One region of the Bacillus sp. AK124 genome, then DNA from elsewhere that is predicted to be linked to it. Evidence: a T-box and tRNA genes for the amino acid it is inferred to sense, from the RefSeq annotation. Region 1 holds a T-box; the other holds one or more tRNA genes.
What was found. The T-box of region 1 lies ahead of tyrS (tyrosine--tRNA ligase). A T-box ahead of a tRNA ligase gene usually reads a tRNA of that ligase, here a tRNA-Tyr.
Positions count from the first base shown of each region.

Region 2: it has a tRNA-Tyr gene. The T-box ahead of tyrS (tyrosine--tRNA ligase) is inferred to sense a tRNA for this amino acid. The anticodon was not compared.

Region 1 covers NZ_CP096378.1:1,168,833-1,180,772, forward strand. The annotation lists gene M1E06_RS05890 (bifunctional 3-deoxy-7-phosphoheptulonate synthase/chorismate mutase) at 1-529, shown strand, start outside; gene ccpA (catabolite control protein A) at 845-1,846, shown strand; gene motP (flagellar motor protein MotP) at 1,942-2,760, shown strand; gene motS (flagellar motor protein MotS) at 2,750-3,442, shown strand; gene M1E06_RS05910 (acetoin utilization protein AcuC) at 3,506-4,666, opposite strand; gene M1E06_RS05915 (acetoin utilization AcuB family protein) at 4,663-5,307, opposite strand; gene M1E06_RS05920 (GNAT family N-acetyltransferase) at 5,329-5,961, opposite strand; gene acsA (acetate--CoA ligase) at 6,117-7,835, shown strand; T-box leader at 7,889-8,129, shown strand; gene tyrS (tyrosine--tRNA ligase) at 8,178-9,443, shown strand; gene M1E06_RS05935 (hypothetical protein) at 9,575-9,721, shown strand; partial or broken gene M1E06_RS05940 (MBL fold metallo-hydrolase) at 9,894-9,982, shown strand; gene M1E06_RS05945 (DUF805 domain-containing protein) at 10,463-10,900, shown strand; gene M1E06_RS05950 (hypothetical protein) at 11,176-11,406, opposite strand; gene M1E06_RS05955 (hypothetical protein) at 11,516-11,641, shown strand; gene rpsD (30S ribosomal protein S4) at 11,703-11,940, opposite strand, start outside.
Region 2 covers NZ_CP096378.1:4,120,483-4,132,422, reverse strand. The annotation lists gene M1E06_RS20675 (glycoside hydrolase family 3 protein) at 1-841, opposite strand, end outside; gene pbp4b (penicillin binding protein PBP4B) at 856-2,205, opposite strand; gene M1E06_RS20665 (PTS transporter subunit EIIC) at 2,272-3,639, opposite strand; gene M1E06_RS20660 (MurR/RpiR family transcriptional regulator) at 3,656-4,513, opposite strand; gene murQ (N-acetylmuramic acid 6-phosphate etherase) at 4,532-5,449, opposite strand; gene M1E06_RS20650 (DUF523 domain-containing protein) at 5,624-6,076, opposite strand; tRNA gene M1E06_RS20645 (tRNA-Glu) at 6,261-6,335, shown strand; tRNA gene M1E06_RS20640 (tRNA-Val) at 6,500-6,575, shown strand; tRNA gene M1E06_RS20635 (tRNA-Thr) at 6,635-6,707, shown strand; tRNA gene M1E06_RS20630 (tRNA-Tyr) at 6,716-6,800, shown strand; tRNA gene M1E06_RS20625 (tRNA-Gln) at 6,805-6,876, shown strand; gene rocF (arginase) at 7,002-7,916, shown strand; gene sigW (RNA polymerase sigma factor SigW) at 8,140-8,703, shown strand; gene rsiW (anti-sigma-W factor RsiW) at 8,717-9,337, shown strand; gene cdaA (diadenylate cyclase CdaA) at 9,503-10,324, shown strand; gene M1E06_RS20600 (CdaR family protein) at 10,317-11,633, shown strand; gene glmM (phosphoglucosamine mutase) at 11,654-11,940, shown strand, end outside.

The DNA.
Region 1 (11,940 bases):
TGCCGTCATCAGTGAGATCGTGAATCCGCAGCATATTGAAGAAGCCATTGATTACATTGATGTTATCCAAATCGGCGCCCGCAACATGCAAAACTTCGAGCTCTTAAAAGCCGCCGGTTCAGTGAAGAAGCCGGTTCTGCTGAAGCGCGGACTTGCCGCAACGCTGAAGGAATTCATCAATGCAGCGGAGTACATCATGTCACAGGGCAATGATCAAATCATCCTTTGCGAACGCGGAATCAGAACGTATGAGACAGCGACTAGAAATACGCTTGATATCTCAGCTGTGCCGATCCTGAAGCAGGAAACTCACCTTCCTGTATTCGTGGATGTCACTCATTCTACCGGACGCCGCGACTTGCTGCTTCCGACAGCAAAAGCAGCGCTTGCGATCGGAGCTGACGGCGTCATGGCCGAAGTTCACCCTGATCCTTCTGTCGCGCTTTCCGACTCTGCTCAGCAAATGGATATCCCGGCATTTGAAAAATGGTTAAATGAACTGAAGCCGCTCGTTCAAGTAAAAGCATAAGATTCGTTTATGGACCGCTTTCGAGCGGTCCTTTTTTTAGTTGTCATCAAAAATTGTCGAAAAAATGTCTTATTTTTAATTAAAAAGCTGTTTATTCTTATTTAAATTAATTATAAAAATAAAGGGAACGTTTTCATATTAGGTAAAACCGTGTATAATTTCAGAGAGCCCCTTTTGTTTTGGCAGGTTATGAAAAATAATGTAAACTTGAGTTCTGTTTATTTTACATAAAGTTTTACATTTTGACATTTCTCTACATGAAAATGTTTATGCTATAGGAAAAGAAAAGTGTACCCAGTTGAAGGAGTGGTAAAAATGAGTAATGTGACAATATATGATGTAGCACGCGAAGCAAATGTAAGTATGGCAACCGTTTCCAGGGTTGTGAACGGAAATCCGAACGTCAAGCCGACGACGAGAAAGAAGGTGCTTGAAGCCATCGAGCGTCTTGGCTATCGTCCAAATGCCGTGGCAAGGGGCCTTGCAAGCAAAAAGACGACGACTGTCGGTGTGATCATTCCCGATATTTCCAGCATCTTTTATTCAGAGCTGGCGAGGGGAATCGAAGATATCGCAACGATGTACAAGTACAATATTATTTTGAGCAACTCCGACCAGAATATGGACAAAGAACTTCATCTTTTGAATACGATGCTGGGAAAACAAGTTGACGGTATCGTCTTTATGAGCGGAAATGTCACTGAAGAGCATGTGGAGGAGTTTAAGCGGTCACCAGTTCCGATCGTGCTTGCGGCATCTGTTGAAGAAAAAGGGGAAACGCCGTCGGTTGCGATCGATTATGAACAGGCCATTTATGATGCGGCTACCATGCTGATTGAAAAAGGCCATAAGCGCCTTGCGTTTGTATCAGGACCTATGACTGAGCCGGTCAATCAAGCGAAAAAACTTCAAGGCTTTAAAAGAGCGCTTGAGGATAAGGGGCTGACATTTAAAGAAGAGTATGTCGCAGAAGGCGATTATACGTACGATTCAGGAATGGAAGCGCTGGAGGCGCTAATGAAGCTGGATGAAAAACCGACGGCCGTCCTGTCAGCGACAGACGAAATGGCACTCGGCGTTATTCACGCAGCACAGGATAAAGGACTGGCTATTCCGGATGACCTTGAAGTGATCGGCTTTGACAATACAAGGCTTTCATTAATGGTTCGACCGCAGCTGTCGACTGTCGTCCAGCCGACGTATGATATCGGTGCCGTAGCGATGAGACTTCTGACAAAGCTGATGAACAAAGAGGAAGTCGAAGAGCATATTGTCCAGCTGCCGCATCGCATTGAACTCAGACAATCAACAAAATGATCATGATTAAATAAACGAGAAAGAAAGCAAGTGTTCACAGCTTTTTTCGTGAATTGCTTGCTTTCTTTTCCTTGAGCTGGAGAGATTATGAAAAAATGAAACGATTTGATTATCTGACACCGGTCGGTTTGATTTTGGGTATTTTCATTTTAGTAATCGGCGTTGTCTCTGGAGCGGGGCTTTCCGGTTTTTATTCGTTTATCGATTTGACGTCTTTCTTTATCGTGACGGGCGGATTGTGTGCAGCTGTTTTCATCAGCTTTTCCCCGAAAGATTTAAAAAGAGCGCCGGCTGTGCTGAAGCAGGTCTTTATTTCGGAAGAAGACGATGTACGCGACTTGGTCAAAACCTTTGTCAGCCTGTCTGAACAGGCGCGCAAACAAGGAATTTTATCATTGGACGCCAATATCAATGAAATGAAAGACCCGTTTTTGAAAAAAGGTCTGCTTCTTGCCATCGACGGATGGGACGAGGAGACGATCCGCAATGTGATGAACTCGGAAATCGCCGCGATGGAAGAAAGGCACAGAAAGGGAAGAAGAATCTTTGAAAAAGCGGGGGAATTTGCCCCTGCATGGGGAATGATCGGAACCCTTGTCGGACTCGTCATGATGCTCAAAAACCTGAACAAGCCGGAAACGCTCGGTCCGAATATGGCGATCGCCCTTTTGACGACGCTTTACGGATCCCTTTTAGCCAACATGCTGTTTATACCGATCGCCGCAAAGCTTGAAGAAAAGACTGAGAATGAAATCTTTAAGAAGCAGGTCATGATCGAAGGCATCATCGGCATCCAGTCGGGAAGAAATCCGCGAAATCTGGAAAGCCAGCTTGTCGTTTTCAGTTCAAAAGAAGAATGGGCAAAAAAGCGGGCGGATCATATAAAACAAAAGGACAGGGCTCATGAAGCTTAGACATGAACGAAGAAAGCGCGAGCAGGGTCGCAAATCGTCAAACTGGATCATCACGTTTTCGGATTTGATTACGCTCATCCTCGTGTTCTTTATTTTACTGTTTTCGATGTCGCAAATCGATTTAAACAAATTTAAAGCAGCAGTCGGTTCATTTCAAGACAGGGCCGACGGCAAATCCGCCGCAGAGCTGAAAAAAGAAAACGCGGACGATCAGAAGGCTGAAAAAACGGCTAAAAGCCAAGAAGATTTATTAAAGAAAATCAACGACTATATTGAAAAAAATGAACTGTCAAGTTTGATAGCGGCCAAGCGTGATGAACGGGGCATCATCCTCGTCCTTCAGGAAGCGGTTTTGTTTGATTCGGGAAAAGCGGATCTGAAAGACCAGGCTCACCCGCTTTTGCATAAAATCGCCGTCCTTCTCAAATCAGTGTCCAACCCGATCCGTGTGGAGGGGCATACGGACAGCCGCCCGATTTCGACTTACCGTTTTCCATCCAATTGGGAGCTTTCTGCGGCAAGGGCGAGCACTGTGATCGGCTACTTTACGTCGAAAGAAAAGCTCGACTCTTCACGTTTTCTTGCCATCGGTTATGCCGATACAAAACCGGTCAAGGACAACCGCACAGAGAGCCATATGAAGGAAAACAGGCGCGTTGAAATTGTCATCGCAAAAAAATAAATGAGAAGAAAGCAAGGTCTTGCATAAAAGCAAGGCCTTTTCTGTACGCCGGGATTTTTCGCATTAAGTGGCGCGCTTGGCAGAGCGAATCGGATAAAGAGCTTTGGCAACGGTTTGGGCGTTTTTTTCCGTTATTTCGGATTTTCTTGGAATCGAAGGATACAAATCTGCCGGGTCGGACCAGTTGGCAGGAAGTCGGACAGATGCCTGCTTCCCCCACTTTTTCAGCCATTTTTCAGGCATCTTATCCTCAGGTTTCATTCCTTTCATTTCAAGCCAGATTCTTGCCCATGCCCTCGGTACGACGCGCCAAATGTCGTACCCGCCTCCGCCGACAGCGATCCATCTTCCGTTGCAATAGGTGTGTGCAAGTTCGTGAGCGAGCTTTGGAATCTCTTCGTAAATCTTCATCGTCGTGCACAAGTGTGTCAGCGGATCGTAGTAATGCGCGTCAGCTCCGTTTTGCGACAAAATAACGTCCGGTTTGAAAAACTCGGCTATTTCAGAAACAGCCGTCCGGTAGGATTCAAGAAAAGACTCATCTTCTGTGAAGGCATCGAGCGGGATATTAAAAGCGTAGCCGTAGCCTTCGCCATGACCTCTTTCCTGTACTTGCCCCGTTCCCGGGAAAAGGTAGCGGCCGGTTTCATGAATCGAGACGGTACACACGGAAGGATCATCATAGAACGTAAACTGCACCCCGTCGCCGTGATGGGCGTCCGTATCAATATATAAAACCTTCGCATGATATTTTTTCTGCAAATATCGTATCACAACTGAACTGTCGTTATAGACGCAAAATCCTGAAGCTCTTCCTCTGAATCCGTGGTGAAGCCCGCCTCCGAGATTGAGGGCGTGTCTTGCTTTGCCCGTCATGACATAGTCTGCAGCTGTCAGTGTTCCGCCCACCAAAAGGGAGGCGGCTTCGTGCATCCCGGCAAAGACAGGGGTATCTTCTGTTCCAAGCCCGTAGTTTTCGCTTTCGGCTGCCAGGAGTTTTCCCGCCCCTGCAAGCTGGACAGCCTTGATATAATCGCCTGTGTGAACAAGGCCGAGCTCGGCTTCTGTCGCTATGCGCGGAGCAATCGTTTCTCCCGGTTCAAATGCGCCGACCGTATTCAAAAGATCGTATGTTACATAGACTCGCAGCTGATTAAACGGGTGATCTTGATGAAATTGATAGGTTTGGTAAGAGGGAGAAAAAATAAATACGCTGTCCTTCATGGCAAATCCCTTTGAACAGCCGGCCAAAGAACCTGATACCCTTTGGACTTCACGTCTTTGATGATAGAGGCGGGATTCATTGTTTGAACGCGAAACACGAGTATTTTCGAATCATCTTCATCACCGGGATATACGAGCACGCTCAATATGGCGATTTGGCGCCTGCTGAAAATGGCGCTGATATCAGCGAGGCTACGGGCGATATGATCGGTTTTGATTTCGATTTGGGAGCCTGGAAAATGGGCTCCTGTCAGCTGGACGAACGTATGCAGCAAATCGGATTTTGTCACAATGCCGACAAGCTTCCCGTTTTTTACGATCGGGAGGCAGCCGATTTCGTGTTCGAAAAAAATAGCTGATATTTCTTCGGCAAAATCAAGCGGGTGACCGGTGATCACTTCTTTTGACATAATCAGTTCCACCGGCTTTTTTAAATCTTCGTCAGATCTGTTTTGGGCAAAAATACTCGGACTTGCTGTTTTGACGTCCCTGTCCGTGACGATGCCTATGACCGTTCCCCGTTCATTGATGACGGGAAGGTGTTTAATATGAAATGTTCGCATGCGTTTGATCGCTTCTTCAATCGTATCCGTTCTGGAAAGTGTCACAACATCCCGTTTCATGATTTTTTCAACAATCATATTCAGGTCCCCTTTGCTCCCTTAATACATAAAACGATTGTGGAATCTGAGTCTGTCAAAACGCTCGATCGACTCCTGACTGACCTCTTTTCCGATGCGGGCCATTAAACAGTTGGCGGGATGGGAGCTGATTTCCGGATCGTCTGTCGCAAACCAGACAAGCCCTCCGGCATTCATCATTTTCTCCATCATCTTTCTGTATTCCCAAACATCTTTATTAGTCCCCTTTAGATCCCAATGCCAGTAATATTCAGTCGTGATGATGATATATTTTTCCATCTGTGGATCCATCATGCTGACCGCAAGCAGCGTCTTCCCGACAGAGTGACCCCTGAACGCCGGAATGACTTCGATGGCTCCAAGCTCAATTAAATTTTCCATGTTTCCTTCAGACCATCTTTCAAGCGGGTCTGGATAAACATATGTCACATAGCCGACAATGGTTTGCCGGAAACGGGCGATGATGATCCGTCCTTCGGGAAGCCCTGCGATTTCGATTAATGCTTCATGTTGTTTTTGAGATGGGCGAAAGGCTGTAAGCTCGTTGTGAAATTCATATTGTGCGAGTTTTTCGGGACTGATAGGGCCCTCTATCAGCACGGAGCCTTTCTCGGTCTGCAATTCTTTGGCATGATAAGTTTTGTGATGGTCCACGTATCCACCGCCTTACATCTTAGTTGAAGTCTTTTATACATAACATACCAAAATATTAAGCGTTTTCATAGGATGGAAGAGTATTTTTTAAAAATTGAGAAAATAAAAAATCTATACTATAATATATTTTGATGAGCGAACAAAGGGGGATGGGCATGGAATTGAAAGCGTTGCCAGCAGAAAAGGGAAACTACAACTTGAAAGACTATGATGAAGCATACCGGACATTTGACTGGAAGGATGCCGAAAAACATTTTTCATGGCACAAAACGGGAAAAATCAATGCAGCTTATGAAGCGATCGACCGCCACGCTGAGTCAAATTTGAAAAATAAAGTGGCATTTTACTACAAAGATCCGGTCCGCGAAGAAAAGTACACCTTCAGAGAGATGAAAAATGAAACGAATAAAGCCGGGAATGTCTTAAAGCAGCATGCCAATGTGGGAAAGGGAGACCGTGTGTTTGTTTTTATGCCGAGATCACCCGAGCTTTATTTTATTCTTCTCGGCGCTGTCAAATTGGGAGCGATCGTCGGGCCGTTGTTTGAAGCATTTATGGAAGGCGCTGTCAAAGACAGGCTTTTAAACAGCGGAGCGAAGGTTATCGTGACGACGCCGGAATTGCTTGAACGGGTGCCGGCCGGCGAACTTCCGGATCTTGAATCAATCATTGTCGTTGGAGAAGGCGTAAAGGAAGAAGGGTCTGTCATCGATTATTACGCGAAAGCGGCTGAAGCAGATACTGATCTTGAGATTGAATGGATGGATCAGGAAGACGGGATGCTGCTTCACTATACATCGGGTTCGACCGGCGCGCCAAAAGGGGTTCTCCACGTCCACAAAGCAATGATTCAGCATTATCAAACAGCCAAATGGGTTCTTGATCTGCACGACGATGACATTTATTGGTGCACGGCTGATCCAGGCTGGGTTACCGGAACGGTCTACGGGATCTTCGGTCCGTGGCTGAATGGAGCAACGAATGTTGTCGTAGGCGGCAGATTCAGTCCCGAAGCATGGTACGAAACGATTGAAAAAATGGAAGTGACGGTATGGTACAGCGCGCCAACGGCTTTTCGGATGCTGATGGGTGCTGGCGACGATCTCGTGAACAAATATAATCTGAGCTCATTACGGCATATTTTAAGCGTAGGGGAGCCGTTAAATCCTGAAGTCATCAGATGGGGGCATAAAGTCTTCAGCAACCGGATTCATGATACATGGTGGATGACCGAAACAGGAGCGCAGCTCATCTGCAATTACCCGTGCATGGAAATTAAACCGGGATCGATGGGCAAGCCGATTCCAGGCGTAGAGGCTGCAATCGTCGATCACCAGGGAAATGAACTGCCTCCTTACAGAATGGGGAATCTCGCCATTAAAAAAGGCTGGCCGTCGATGATGCATTCGATCTGGAACAATCCTGAAAAATACAGCTCCTATTTTATGCCGGGGGATTGGTATGTGTCAGGAGATTCCGCCTACATGGATGAAGACGGATACTTCTGGTTCCAGGGAAGGATCGACGATGTCATCATGACATCGGGCGAGCGCGTCGGCCCGTTTGAAGTCGAAAGCAAGCTTGTTGAGCATCAAGCTGTCGCTGAAGCAGGCGTCATCGGCAAACCGGATCCCGTCCGCGGTGAAATTATTAAAGCGTTCATCGCCTTGAGGGACGGTTATGAACCGTCAGATTCGTTAAAAGAAGAAATCAGGCAGTTCGTGAAACAAGGCTTGGCCGCACACGCCGCGCCAAGGGAAATCGAATTCAAGGATAAACTGCCGAAAACAAGAAGCGGAAAGATCATGAGACGCGTCCTGAAAGCTTGGGAGCTGAACCTTCCGGCAGGCGATCTCTCATCGATGGAAGACTGATGTCTCATTGACAATGCAAAAATATTATGTTAAAAAAGATTTAGTCGAATATTCAAAAGGTGAAGACTGAGATTAGTAAAACGCATCCTTCCCTGTCTTAGAGAGCTGATGGCCGGTGAAAATCAGCACATATGGATGGTTTGAATTACACTCACGAACCGCTTTTGCGAAAAAAGCCTCCCGGGCTTTGTGTAGCAGAAGAACGGAAGCTTTTCCGTTATCATTGAGAGTGAAAAGAGCGCGGCCATGCGTTCTTTTAAGCAGGGTGGTACCGCGATTTTTATCGTCCCTTCGTTTTTGCGAAGGGGCGTTTTATTTTTGGAAAAAAGGAGCTAAATGATGATGACACACTTACTTGATGATTTGTCCTTCAGGGGACTGATTCAGCAGCAAACCGATGAAGCAGGCTTGAGAGAACTGCTGGATAAAGAAAAAATCAGCTTATACTCCGGATTTGATCCGACAGCTGACAGTCTGCATATCGGACACCTGTTGCCGATATTAATGCTTCGCCGCTTTCAGCTGGCCGGACATCGTCCGATTGCGCTCGTAGGCGGAGCGACGGGCCTGATCGGCGATCCGAGCGGAAAGAAAGCGGAGCGCACGCTGAACAATGAAGAAATCGTCCGCGAATGGTCGCAGAAAATCAAAAACCAGCTTTCGCGTTTCCTGGATTTTGAAGCTGAAAAAAATCCGGCGATTATGGCGAACAACTATGACTGGATCGGCAAAATGAACGTCATTGATTTCCTGCGCGATGTCGGCAAAAACTTTGGAATCAATTACATGCTTGCCAAAGATACGGTAAGCTCCAGAATCGAGACGGGCATATCTTATACTGAATTCAGCTACATGATCCTACAGTCTCTCGATTTCTTGAATTTGTACAGAAACCAGGAATGCAAGCTGCAGATCGGCGGAAGCGACCAGTGGGGCAATATCACGTCAGGCCTCGAGCTTATCCGCAAATCTGAAGAGAATGCAAAAGCTTTCGGATTGACGATTCCGCTTGTGACAAAAGCAGACGGCACGAAGTTCGGAAAAACGGAAGGCGGCGCGATCTGGCTTGATAAAGAGAAGACGTCGGCATATGAGTTTTATCAGTTCTGGATCAATACCGACGACAGGGATGTCGTGAAATACTTGAAATACTTCACTTTCTTGTCCAAAGAAGAAATTGAAGATCTCGCTGAAAAAGCAGAGACGGCGCCTGAAAAACGCGAAGCGCAAAAGCGCCTCGCCGAAGAAGTGACCGTTCTTGTACACGGCCGTGAAGCGTTTGAGCAGGCTGTCAACATCTCAAAAGCACTCTTCAGCGGAGATATTAAACAGCTGACTGCTGAAGAAGTGAAGGTCGGCTTTAAAGGGGTTCCTTCCATGGAACTTGAGAAAGCGGATGAACTGCCTCTTGTTGAGGTGCTCGTCCAATCCAAGCTGTCTCCGTCTAAACGCCAGGCGCGCGAAGATATCACAAACGGCGCGGTATACGTTAACGGCGAGCGCCGCACCGATGTTGCGGACGTCCTCACCGGCGACGACCGCATCGAAGGACAGTTTACCGTCATTCGCCGCGGTAAAAAGAAATACTTCCTGCTGACTTATAAATAATCAAAAAGCTCTTGCCAAACGGCAAGGGTTTTTTTGTGTCCGTATGTTTCATGTATGTTCATTCAGGAAATGTCAAAAATATAGATGTAATAGGTAGAGCATTTCCATCGTTGAAGAGGGAGGAATGTAGCATGAACCTGTTCATTGCGGCGAAAGAAAAGTTTATGGAAGATTACAACATGCAGCTGGAAACGGAACGAAAACAAGAGGTGCAGCAGTCGGCTGACGGATACAATCAATTGAATCAGACGGAAAATGCAGCAAAGTGGCTGAAGTAGAGGGTCTTTAGGGCCCTCTTGGTATGAAGGTGTCCGCGAAGAAATTTCCGCGCATCAGCCGGACATCATAGCCGTTAACGAAGGGTACAATCAATACTTTGAAGCCGGGTCTCCCGTCATCATGAAAGAAGATAGTGCTGGATCAAGCCGACCCATTGATTTCCAGACATATGCACGGGAAGAATTGAAGAGCTTCATACAGGAAAAAGGAATGTCCTCTCGTATGCTGTGCCGGATGACGGAAAATCTTACACATTTTAATATATGACAGATTAAAGCCGTAAAAAACAGACAGTGAATTTCTGTCTGTTTTTTTGGCTTCTTCTTAGAGAACAAAGATCAATGCCTCCGGCGGGATTCGAACCCGCACTCCTCTCGTAAGCATAGGCTAGGGGAGAACACGCTTCCCTACGGACTTTTACCGACAGGAATTCCACCTGTCTCAGCTATTTGCTTTTCGGTGCTTCTGAAACCCTTGCCTTGCGACCCGTTCCTACAATGTTTTACGGCGCTCTTCCCTTCTAGAGCTACAGAGGCGAAATGGATGATTCATATTATACAGAAGCAATGGTGAAATGAGAACTGAAATTTTGAAAAGGCACAAGCTCAAATTCCAATTAAAAAAATGTTCCTCTAAGATGACTTGGGAGCATCCTTCAAGTAAATGGTCGATAATGATATTTTATGGTATAATTCATATGTTTTTCGCAAATTTATAGATTTGACAATGGAGGAACTTGTATGAAGTGGTTTTGGAAAGGCTTGAGGAATTATGCGAATTTTGAAGGGAGAGCAAGACGAAAGGAATATTGGTTGTTTCATTTGTTTAACGGTATCATATGTTTTATTTTATTTATCTTAACAGTAATGATCGTAAGTTTATTTATTTCAGGAATCATGACAGCGGAAGGATATGATGGATATCAAGTAGGATATATCATCGGGTATGGCGGTGGATTCCTCGGGTACGTCCTGATCTTAATTTATCAGTTGGCTGTTTTGGTGCCTTCTTTGGCTGTCAATGTCCGCAGGCTGCATGATACCGGAAGAAGCGGCTGGTGGATTTTAATTGGCTTGTTGCCGATTATCGGTGCTGTCATTCTGCTGATTTTTTACTGTCAGGCTGGCGAAACAAAAGAAAATCAATATGGACCAGATCCAAAAGTAAATGTATCGTAAATTGCACCCCAATTGTTAGACAATCATCTGGCGATTGGGGTTTTTTATAGTCTGAAGAAGACCGAAGGGGAACGACTGTTAACTTGATTTTTAATGAGAGATGCCCGTATTTCCGAAGATTGTTTGGCATATCAATTTCAGTGACGATTCAAGATGGTTTTGAGATACCGGAGACAGTCAAATGGGCGAGGCTAAAACAAAAGCAGTCACTGAAGTTCATGCCCCTCGTATCGCGGGACGGATCTTAGCCCTCATCGAAGCCTTCCGGGAGTTTTTTATAAATAAATCGCACACCATCCCGCTAACACCCCCATCACAAAGCAGTCGTTGCTGTCCATTTTCTTACCGTGTTTAACAAAGACATTCAAAGCCCAATTCAATTTAGTGCCATCTTCAGTCTTTGCAACCCATTTTTTGCTGATATTGTAGTACATGACTTTGAAAATGGCGAATGCAGCTAAACAGAACAAGTAGAACAAGAGAAACTTACCAAAAAACATAAGCATTTGTTGGTCACTCCTCCGTTTTCATTCTTTAACCAACGATTTGATTTTACCGAATATATGCATAAGAGAAAAGGAGACGTTTGTCATATCTTGCTTGTGAGGAGGTATCTTGCAAGAAAGATCATCTATTAAAAACTTGACGCTTATGAGCTGGGTCCGTTTTATTCCCGGCTTATCAACAGCCCGCAATCTCCCCGAATCAACGGTGGAAGAAGAATACAACAAAAAACCCTAGAATCGCTGATATATCAACAATTCCAGGGTTTTTGCCATTGCTCTTTAAAGAGCATTTTCTATTAACGAGAGTAGAATTCAACGATCAATGCTTCGTTGATCTCAGCAGGAAGCTCAGAACGCTCTGGAAGGCGAGTTAGTGAACCTTCAAGCTTTTCAGCGTCAAAAGTCAGGTATTCAGGAACGAAGTTGTTCACTTCAACCGCTTCTTTAACTGCAGAAAGGTTTTGAGATTTTTCACGAAGTGAAATCGTTTGGCCAGGTTTAACTTGGTAAGACGGAATGTCAACGCGGCTTCCG
Region 2 (11,940 bases), 1.4 Mb from region 1:
TTGTATTGTCAAAGGCGGGGAACTGGACATGCGCTGTCATGATCATGTCAATCCCTGCATCGATCGCTTTTTGAAATGGCGCAAGTTCAATGTTTCTCAGCCTTTTTTCATCATGCGGAACAAGCGGCAATCCGTAATGACTGTCAACCGCTGTATCGCCGTGTCCGGGAAAGTGCTTTGCTGTAGCGATCATTTGCTCGTCCTGCAGGCCCTTCATCATCTGGATGCCGAGCTTTGAAGTCAGCTCAGGCTTGGAACTGAAAGAACGAACGCCGATGACCGGGTTGCCGGGATTGTTGTTGACATCAAGTACAGGACTGAAGTTCACGTTGATGCCCAGCGATGCTAATTCTTTTCCGATGATTTTTCCTGATTTGAAGGCATTTTTGCTGCTTCGCGATGCACCGACTGCCATATTCCCGGGCAGGTTTGTGCCTGATTCAAGTCTGGTGACAATCCCGCCTTCCTGATCGATCGTGATAAAGAGCGGAATGTCAGGACTCGCTTTTTGCAAGCCGTCCGTTAACCGTACAGTCTGCTCTGTGCCTGTGACATTTTCAGCAAAAAGAATGACACCGCCGAGCCGGTATTTTTGAATGATTCCCGCGACTTCGTCATTCATTTTTGTTAATCCTTTGGCGTTCGATTCCCCTTTTTTCTTCCAGTTTCTAAAGTCAGGCATCAGCATTTGTCCGATTTTCTCTTCAAGCGACATGCTGCTGACCATTTGTTTGAGGTGTTGTTCCGGCTGCTGTTTAGCTTCTGCTTCGCGAGCGGCGGGCTGCAAAGCGAGAGACGATAACAGCAATGCAATCAACGCGCATTGAAGAAATCTTTTCATATAAGGGTCGCCTCCTATTGGTGATGTAACGCCTCGTAAATAGCTGTAATGACGCTGCCGTACTTTCCGGTTGCAAATGCGTCACCTTCAAATTGATTCGGGTTTTCTTTAGGGTTGATGACAGGAGAGTGCTTTTTATTGGTTAACAACACAATGCCGATTTGATACACGGGATCGATGATAGTGACGGTTCCCGTCCAGCCGGTATGGCCGTATGCCTTGTTGCTGGCGTGCTTGCCGAACATCCACTCCATATCGGTATTGCCGTTAAGCCGCCATCCTAGTCCATATGTGGGATTTGTTTTTGACGGCTCAGTAAATTGTGAAATGACCGAACGGCTGAATAGATGCTGTTTCCCGTAACCCCCGCCGTTCAGCATGACTTGAAGGAGCACTGCTGCGTCGTCAACGGTGGAAAAAAGGCCGGCATGCCCAGAGACGCCTTCCATTGAATAGAACGCTTTTTCATCGTGGACTTCCCCTTGAAGCGTGTAAGTTCTGATATTTGGAAACAAGATGGTGCCATCTCTGGTGTTTCCCTTTCGTTCCGTAGCTGCAAAATGCGGCGGTTTAAAGCCCTTTTGGAGCGGATTAAACAAAGTATGCCGCAACCCGAGAGGCCGGTAAAATTGGTTTTCAACAAAGGTATCTAAACGCTCGTTTGTGACTTTTTCTATGATCAGCCCGAGGAGCATATAGTCGATGTCACTGTAAATTTGTTTTGTGCCGGGTTCATATGACAAGGGGGTTTTGACAAGATATTCAAGCGTTTTGCTCCGTGACTGAGAGTAGAGGTGTCCGGCTGCTTTCGGGTCGTAATAGTTCCAGCTTGCAGGGAAGCCTGCGTGATGGTGGAGCAAATCAATGACGCGGAGCCGGTTTTTTCCCTTTACATCGTCTTCCGGGTGATCTTTGAAATTAGGAAGATAATGTGAAATGTTTTTGTTCAAGTCAAGCTTTCCGGTGCTCACTAAATGCTGCAAGGCAAAATTGACGGCATACATTTTTGTATTGGAGGCGAGGTCAAACATCGTGTTTGCTTTCATTTTTTTTGGATGTTTGAGCGTCGAGAGGCCGTTGTATTTCTGCTTGTAGCCGTATGCTTCTTTTTTGACGATTTTTCCGTCTTTTATCAAAATCAAGGCAGCCCCGGGAAAGCCCGCTTTGACATCCTGTTCGATCAGACGGTCCACGGCTTTAAGCTTTTCCGAAGAAAAACCGGCTTTTTCAGGTGTTTTCGCCTTCGTTAATACGGGATATGTCAGCTGACCTGTTGTCTCGTTCGCAATTGCAGTCTGTGCTGATGACGGAAGCGGGAAAAAGCATGTCAGCAGCAATAGGGACGATGCTGCAGCGCTGATCATAAACTTTTTCAGCTTGCTTCACTCCTTTCTGTCAAAAAATGCATAGTGGGAATTTTAAACAAACGTTTAATCAAATTCAACTGCCATATCGTCTTTAAAACCAAAGAGATATGTTAAGGCAAAGCCGGCAGCATAGGAAATAAACAAACCGAGAATATACAAAAGAACTTGGTGGGTATGGACTAAAAATGACAAAGGAAGACCTGATACGCCTATCGATTCGGTCGCGATTTTGAAATACGCTTGAAAGGCTCCACCTACTCCGGCGCCGAGGCACGCGGTTAAAAACGGACGTCCGAGTGGAAGAGTCACACCGAATATGAGCGGTTCACCGATTCCGAGCAGGCCTGACGGCAGTCCGCCGGCAATGGCTCTTTTGAGCTTTGCTTTTTTTGTTTTGAAATAGATCGCAAAAGCGGCGCCTACTTGACCTGCGCCCCCCATAGCCAGAATCGGCAGCAACGGGTCATCGCCGATTGAATTGATTAATTCCATATGAACGGGTGTCAATCCCTGGTGCAGTCCGGTTACGACGAGCGGAAGGAAGGTGGCCCCCAGTACAAAGCCGGCGATAATGCCGCCGAGATCTAAGATGGCGAGAAGTCCTGACGTAATGGCGTCAGATATCAAGCCGCCGACAGGCATGAAGACAACGTAAGTGACGATTCCTGTGATGAGAAGGGAGACTGTAGGTGTGATGATGATGTCGAGTGAATGAGGTACAATGCGCCTGACCCGTTTTTCGAGAAAAGCGATAAATGCAGCTGCGAATAAAATACCGATTAAACCTCCGCGTCCCGGCAAAAGCGCTTCACCGAAAAGCGAAATATCACCAACGGCCGGGTTAATGATTAAAATACCGGCTAATCCGCCGAGTGCGGGGGAGCCGCCAAATTCTTTCGCCGTATTGACCCCGACCAGGATGCCTAAATACGTAAATAAACCTGAACCTATTACCGTTAAAATAATGGCGGTTTGTGATGTATCAGCGAGCCAGCCTGCTTGGATAACGGCTTTGGTGATTCCGGTAATCAAGCCTGAGGCGACCAAAGCGGGGATCAGCGGTATAAAAATGCTTGCGATCCGCCGAAGAAACAATTTAAAAGGCGTCGCGTTTTTCTTGGAAATCTCAGCTTTATGTTTGGCTGCGGATTGTTTTAAGTCAACGTCTTCCGCGGATTGAAGCAACTTCCCGAATTCGTCTGATACGTGCTGTACGACGCCGGTGCCGAGGATAATCTGAAGCGTTTCCTCCTCAACGACGCCAATCACGCCTTCAAGCGCCTTGATTGAGCCGATGTCGGTTTTTTGACTGTTGACAGGCGTGATGCGCAGGCGCGTCATACAATGGGTATAATCCGCGACGTTAGACGGGCCGCCGATGTGTTGTAAAATCAGTTTTGCCAGGCCGGCATATTTTTTCTCATCGCTCATTTTATATCCCCCTTTTTTACAATTCGCTCATTCCCATCATGCGGATGGCCGCTTTTGTTTGATCAATATACTGAATGATGTCCTCGTAGCGCTCCGCGGCTATGCCTAAAAACAGAATGTCAATCATGTAAAGCTGAGTTAAACGAGAGGAGGTGGCGGCGCTGCGAAACGGCGCTTCGTTTGAGCATGACGTATACAGGGCGATATCGCTTAATGAAGAGACAGCAGACTGTCCAAACCGCGTCAGTCCAATGGTTTTAATGCCATGTTTTTTGGCGAGTCTGACTGCATTGGCGATTTCATGTGTTTCTCCTGAATGGGATATGGCAAACAGAACGTCATTCTCGCCGGCATTGGCGATTAATGTCGCGACAAGATGCATATCACTAAAAGCGGTGGCTTTTTTATTGATGCGCAAAAATTTCTGCTGGGCATCTTGTGCGACGATTCCTGAAGCCCCGATCCCGCAAAAATGAACCGTTTCTGCGTTGATCAGTATTTGAATCGCTTTTTGAAGATCTTCGTGGTCAATGTTTTCAAAGGTATCGCGAATCGCCTGAATCGAATTGCTGGTTGTTTTTTGAACGATTGAATGGAGCGGCTCTTGCGGTTCGATATCCCGGTATCCATGATCAGACGGTTTCATTAAATCGCCGGCGACCCTCATTTTTAAATCTTGAAAGCCTTTCAGCCCCAGAGATTTGCAGAGCCGTATTGCCGCCGCCCCGCTTGTCTTAGCCGAAGAGCTCACCTCTTGAATGGTGCCGTTTACGACCTCGTGTGGGTTTTTCAAAATGTATTCGGCAAGCTTTCGTTCAGATTGCGGCAATCTGTGAAGCATATTCTGAATGATTTCCAATCCTCCTGCAGCCATTGTTTCTTCCTTTCTTCTTTAAACTTGGTCTTCATAAATGGATAGAGCTTTTTCGATATCGCCTTCTGATTTCTCAAGCAGGTTTTCGGAAGCGGCCGCATCTTCGTTTGTTTTCAGCATGATGATGGCGGTTTTGACCTGGTTATGGGATTTTTCTAACGCTAGTGCCGCCGCTTCTTTTGGAACACCTGTGACCGTTTGGATGATGCGAATCGCCCGCTCCTTTAATTTGTCATTGCTTACTTTTACGTCTACCATGAGGTTTTCATAGACTTTTCCCATTTTGATCATGGCCGCCGTTGAAATCATGTTTAAAATCATTTTATGAGCGGTTGCTGCTTTCATTCTCGTCGATCCGGCAATAACTTCAGGGCCGACGACCACTTCTATGCTGTGATCTGACACCTGGCTGATCGCCGAGTTTTTGTTGCATGTCAGTGAGACGGTCTTGGCGCCACTTTCCCTGGCATACTTCAAAGCGCCGAGAACGTATGGAGTCCGACCACTGGCGGCGATTCCGATTACGGTATCATTGTTTGAGAGGTTAACGGCTGATAAATCCCGTCTGCCGAATGCCTCGTGATCTTCAGCGCCTTCCACGGCTTTGTACAGAGCTTTTTCTCCTCCTGCAATGATGCCAATGACCGACTCGAGAGATATGCTGAACGTCGGCGGGCATTCAGCTGCATCGAGTACGCCGAGTCTCCCGCTTGTACCGGCACCGATGTAGATGATCCGTCCCCCTTTCTTTAACGACCCGACGGCGAAGTCAACGGCGGTCTTAACTTCTGGTAAGACTTCTTGTACAGCTTCGGCCACAGTTTTGTCTTCATCATTGATGATTTTCAAAATATCAATCGTCTTTGACTGGTGAATGCGCCTGGATCTTTCATTCCGGCGTTCGGTCGTTAATGAACCTAAATGGCTGTTTTCCATCGACAACTCCTCCTGATGATGAAGTGCATATATTTCTTAATTTTCAGTATATTAAGGGTGGAATATTATTTCAATAACAAAAGGTAAATATTAAAATTTTATTTCAATGAAGTTCTAAACAACGGATTGCCGACATAAAATAAAGCGCAGATGAACTGCGCTTATGTTCAGGTATTACAGCTCGTCTATTTGGTGTTCGGAAATCACGCGGAAGCCTTCTTTTTTCAGAAGCGCCGCCGTAACGCCGTTGCCGGCTATTTTTTGGCTTGAGAAACTTCCATCGTATATATGGCCGCTACCGCAAGACGGGCTGTTTTCCTTCAACACGATCGTATCAGCCTTGATTTGCCTTGCCATCTCCAATGTTAGATAAGCTCCTTTTATATACAGGCCTGTTACGTCTTTTCCGGATTGTGTCTTGATCACCGCCCTGCCGTCTAAAACGTCTTCTCCCGACCCGCCTATAATTTCGGCCGGTTCCCTTGGCGTTTGAAATCCGCCGAGCAGCTCGGGACAAGCAATCACCGCTTTTTTTTCTTCAACAAGCTTATTGATTTTCCCCACATAGCTGTGCGATCCGTTATAGCGGCATTCCACCCCGGCCAGACATGAACTTACCAGTATCATTTTTCGCGTCCCCTCTCTTGCACATCAGATAGCCCTATTTTAAACAAAATTTCTGCGTTTTTCTCAATGTTTATGAATAAAAAATTTGAAAATAAAAATTTTAATTTACCCCTTTACAAATGGGGAGGAACCTGTATATAATAACTTTTGTCAGCTTTACGAGAGCTGCTTGAAACACGATGATGGCCCGTTGGTCAAGTGGTTAAGACACCGCCCTTTCACGGCGGTAACACGGGTTCGAATCCCGTACGGGTCACCATTCTTTTTTGGACAGCACGCTGCGAATGCCGGAATTTTTAAAAGGAAGGCATGCTAAGGTCGCAACGTCCTGTTGCAACGCGCACTTGTACTTTAACGGCAAGGAAGGCATGCTAAGATCGCAACGTCCTGTTGCAACGCATGCACTTGTACGTCCTGTACTGCGGAGGATTAGCTCAGCTGGGAGAGCATCTGCCTTACAAGCAGAGGGTCGGCGGTTCGATCCCGTCATCCTCCACCATTTTTCTGGATCGGTTTTTGTCACAACCGCGCCGGTAACTGCATAAGATACCGTATCATGCCGGTCTAGCTCAATTGGTAGAGCAACTGACTTGTAATCAGTAGGTTGGGGGTTCAAGTCCTCTGGCCGGCACTGTTTTTGGAGGGGTAGCGAAGTGGCTAAACGCGGCGGACTGTAAATCCGCTCCCTCAGGGTTCGGCGGTTCGAATCCGTCCCCCTCCACCATTATTGGGCTATAGCCAAGCGGTAAGGCAACGGACTTTGACTCCGTCATGCGCTGGTTCGAATCCAGCTAGCCCAGTTTTTGGACATCCTAACAGGATGTCCTTTTTATTTTGTCTTTTTTGTATAACTATTCAAAAAAATGTCTTGTTGAGTCAATTCCGAATTGGAAGGTACAATGAAGGTCTGAAAGGGGGATATCATATGTTAAAACAGCAGATTTCAATGATCGGCGTACCGATGGATCTCGGTCAGCTGAGGCGGGGAGTCGATATGGGACCGAGCGCGATTCGCTGTGCCGGTGTTAATGAACGGTTGGAAAGCCTTTGTCAGGATATTGAAGACCTCGGCGATATGACAATCGGGCAAAGAGAGGATGAGAAAGAAGGCGGGGAGCCGGCATCTGAAGAGCTGAGAAACTTGAAAGCGATTACAAAAGCGAGTGCAAAACTTGCTGAGACCGTTGATAAGATCGTGGCTTCAGGTGCTTTTCCGCTCGTGCTGGGCGGTGACCACAGCATAGCGATCGGAACGCTGGCCGGCCTTGTGAAGCATTATCAAAACCTGGGTGTGATCTGGTATGATGCCCATGCTGATTTAAATACGAAAGAAACGTCTCATTCAGGCAATATTCACGGCATGCCGCTCGCCATCAGCCTGGGGATCGGCCATGAAGGGCTGACAGGCATCTATGGAAAAGAAACGAAAATTAAAGCGGAGAACATCGTCATCATCGGTGCGAGGTCACTTGATGACGGGGAAAAAGAATTGATTCGCGACAAAGGGATCAAAGTGTATACAATGCATGAAATCGACCGCCTCGGTATGACGAGGGTGATGGAAGAAACGATAGACTATTTGCGCGGCAGAACGGACGGTGTCCATCTGTCACTCGATTTAGACGCGCTTGATCCGAACGATGCCCCGGGTGTCGGAACCCCGGTAGCGGGAGGCATCAGCTACAGGGAAAGCCACCTGGCGATGGAAATGCTGGAAGAATCGAAGCTGATTACGTCCGCTGAGTTTGTCGAAGTCAACCCGATATTGGATGAGAAAAACAGGACGGCTGAAGCGGCAGTCGCCTTAATGGGGTCGCTGTTTGGCGAAAAGCTGCTTTAGGTGCGGTTGAAGAGCGGCCTTAGGCTGCTTTTTTTATAAAAAAGTCTCAGTTTCATAATATTTAGATTGTATAATAATTTTAAGCTAATATTAAGCGCATGATCCCTGTCAAAGCATCTACACCCTGCCAAAAATTTGATAAACTATTTTTATGAATTTAATGAAACCTAATAAAAATCAATTCGTATACATAAAGACCGGTGAAGGCAGAGGTTAGATAAATATGGAAACAATGATTAAAAAAAGAATCAAACAGGTGAAAAAAGGCGATCGTAATGCATTTGCAGACATCGTGGATATTTACAAAGACAAAATTTATCAGCTTTGCTACCGTATGCTCGGCAATGCGCATGAGGCGGAAGATATTGCGCAGGAAGCGTTTATCAGAGCATACGTGAATATCGACAGTTTTGATATCAACCGGAAATTTTCCACATGGCTTTATCGAATCGCAACCAATTTGACCATCGATCGTATCCGTAAAAAAAAGCCGGACTATTACTTGGATGCAGAGGTGGCGGGGACTGAAGGACTGACGATGTATTCCCAGGTTGCGGCGGATGTTGCGCTTCCAGAGGATGAAGTGGTTTCTTTGGAGCTGCACAGCACCATCCAGGAAAAAATCTTAAGGCTTCCCGATAAATACAGGACGGTCATCGTATTAAAGTACATTGATGAGCTCTCACTCATTGAGATCAGTGAAATCCTTAATATTCCCGTAGGTACGGTGAAAACGAGGATACACAGGGGCAGAGAGGCTCTCAGAAAACAATTAAGGGATCTTTAAGTGGGGTGATGAAATGAGCTGTCCGGAGCATATTGTTCAGCTTATGCATAAATACCTTGACGGAGACATACTACCGGAAGATGAATCGCAATTAAAAGAGCACCTCCAATCATGCGAAGACTGCAAAAAGCACCTTCATGAAATGGAAAAATCCATCGCTCTTGTCCAGAGCACGTCACATCTTACAGCTCCGGCGAACTTTACAGCCGATGTGCTGGCGAATCTGCCGAAGGAAAAGCGAACGGCATCGATCAACAGGTGGCTTAAAGCTCATCCGTTTTTAGTGGCGGCAGCTTTGTTTATCATTTTGATGGGCGGCAGCTTTTTCTCCAGCTGGAAAAACGATCAGGATTTCAGCGTATCCAGCCAGCCCAATCTCGTAGTGAAAAACAACACGGTCATCGTACCTGAAGGCAAAGTTGTCAAAGGCGATGTGACCGTGAAAAACGGAAAGCTGATTATAGAAGGCAAAGTCGACGGCGATGTCACGATTGTTAATGGCGAAAAATATACGGCTTCAGCAGGACAAGTCACTGGTCAGATCCATGAGATCAACGAAGTGTTCGACTGGATGTGGTATAAGATTAAATCGACCGGAAAATCGGTTTTTGACATGAAGGAGTCTAAAGAGTAGAGCAAAGCGGGCGAATGAGCTTTGCTCTTTTTTTATGAGGGGCCGCCATTTCACTTGGAAAATCAATTTGTGCTATAATAGCGTCTGTATATGTAAAAATAATAGATCATACCATTTTGAAACATATTAACCTTACTAATGACTGAATTCTTGGAGGACGAGGAAATGGCTTTTGAGGATATCCCTTTCTTGCAGTACCTCGGCGATGCCGTTGATATTCTCCTTGTTTGGTACGTAATATATAAATTAATGATGGTCATCCGCGGGACAAAGGCGGTTCAGCTTTTAAAGGGAATCGTGGTCATTGTTCTCGTCAGGCTGGCCAGTCAATATTTAGGATTAAGCACCCTGCAGTGGCTGGTTGACCAGGCGATCACATGGGGGTTCCTGGCGATCATTATCATCTTCCAGCCTGAATTGAGGAGAGCGCTGGAACAGCTGGGGCGGGGGCGCTTTTTTTCGAGGAGCGGAACACCTGAGGAAGAGCAGCAGCAGAAAACGATTGATGCGATTACAAAAGCGATTAAATATATGGCGAAACGCCGGATTGGCGCGCTTCTGACGATTGAACGGGAGACGGGAATGGGCGATTACATAGAAACGGGGATCCCTTTAAATGCAAAGGTCAGCTCTGAGCTATTGATCAACATCTTTATTCCGAATACACCGCTTCATGACGGCGCCGTAATTATGAAAAATGATGAGGTTGCTGCAGCCGCCTGCTACCTTCCGCTTTCTGAAAGCCCTTTTATTTCAAAAGAGCTTGGGACGAGGCACAGAGCAGCAGTGGGAATCAGTGAAGTGACCGACAGTCTGACGGTTGTCGTATCCGAAGAAACGGGCGGCATCAGCGTCGCCAAAAACGGAGACCTTCACCGTGATTTATCGGAAGAGGCATTGAAAAACATGCTTGAAGCGGAATTCAAGAAAAATTCGCGAGAAACTTCCTCAAATCGCTGGTATTGGAGGGCGAAGAAAAATGGATAAGTTCTTAAACAATCCCTGGGCTGTCAAAGTAGTCGCATTATTATTCGCGTTTCTTCTTTACTTTGCGGTCCACAGCGCTCAAGCGCCGACTCCGAAGAAACCAGGTGAATCGTTTTTCCCGACATCGACGACAGACGAAGCGACGCTCACCGATATACCGGTCAAATCGTTTTATGATGATGAAAACTACGTCGTAACAGGCGTGCCGCAGACGGTGAATGTCACGATTAAAGGCCCGACAGGAACCGTCAAGAAGGTCAGACAAGTGAAGGATTTTGAGATTTATGCCGATATGCAGCATCTGAAAACAGGCAGGCACAAAGTTGAGCTGAAGGCCAGAAATGTTGCCGAAGGCCTCACTCTGACCATCAATCCATCGGTGACAACCGTGACCATCGAAGAAAAAACGACGAAGGAATTCCCGGTCGAGGTTGATTTTTATAATAAAAACAAAATGAAAGACGGCTACACGCCGGAGCTGCCGATTATCAACCCGAAAAACGTCAGCGTCACCGGCTCAAAAGCCGTGATCGACAGAATCCAAAACATCAAGGCGACGATCAATTTAGAGGGCGTCGACCAGACGGTTGAAAAAGAAGCCAAGCTAACAGTGTACGACAGGGACGGAAATGTTCTTCCGGTTGAAGTCAGTCCATCCGTCGTTAAAATCACCGTTCCCGTGACAAGCCCTAGCAAAAAGATTCCCGTCAAAGTTGACCGGAAAGGGAGCCTTCCGGACGGTATCAGCATTTCCAGCCTCGATATCAGTCCGGGAGAGGTAACCGTCTACGGGCCGCAAAATGTTCTTGATTCGTTAGAATTTGTCGAGGCTGATGAGGTTGATTTAAGTAAAATGAAAGATGACACTGAGTTGGAAGCCAACATTAAAGTGCCGGACGGCGCTAAAAAAGTGTCACCCGAAAAAGTGAAAATCAAGGTGAAAGTTGACAAGGAAGAAGAGAAAAAACTGAAGAACGTTTCAATTAAAACCGCGGGGCTGAATGACAGCCGGGATCTTGAATTTCTCGATCCGAAGTCAGGCAAGCTGGATATCACGGCAAAGGGCTCGACAGCCGCGATCGAAAAACTCCAGCCTTCCGACGTCGAGCTCTATGTCAATGTGGCGGATCTCGATGACGGCGAGCATAACGTGAAGCTGGAAGTAAACGGACCGCAGAACATGACATGGTCGCTGCCGCGGCAGAGCATTCGAGTGAAAATCTCATCTCAAACAACCCAAAACGAAAAAAATAATGGTCAGAATGAAGAAGAAGAGAATCATTCTGAAAAGGATTCACAACCTTCATGAATCAAAAAGGAGCGATATTAATGGGCAAGTATTTTGGTACAGACGGTGTAAGAGGCGTGGCAAACAGTGAACTTACACCCGAGCTGGCCTTTAAAGTCGGACGCTTTGGCGGATATGTCCTAACAAAAGATAAGGAGCGCCCCAAGGTGCTGATCGGCCGTGATACGCGCATTTCCGGGCATATGCTGGAAGGTGCCCTTGTTGCGGGCCTTCTTTCGATAGGAGCAGAAGTCATGCGTCTCGGTGTGATTTCGACGCCCGGCGTCGCATATTTGACGAAGGCTATGGACGCGGAAGCGGGTGTAAT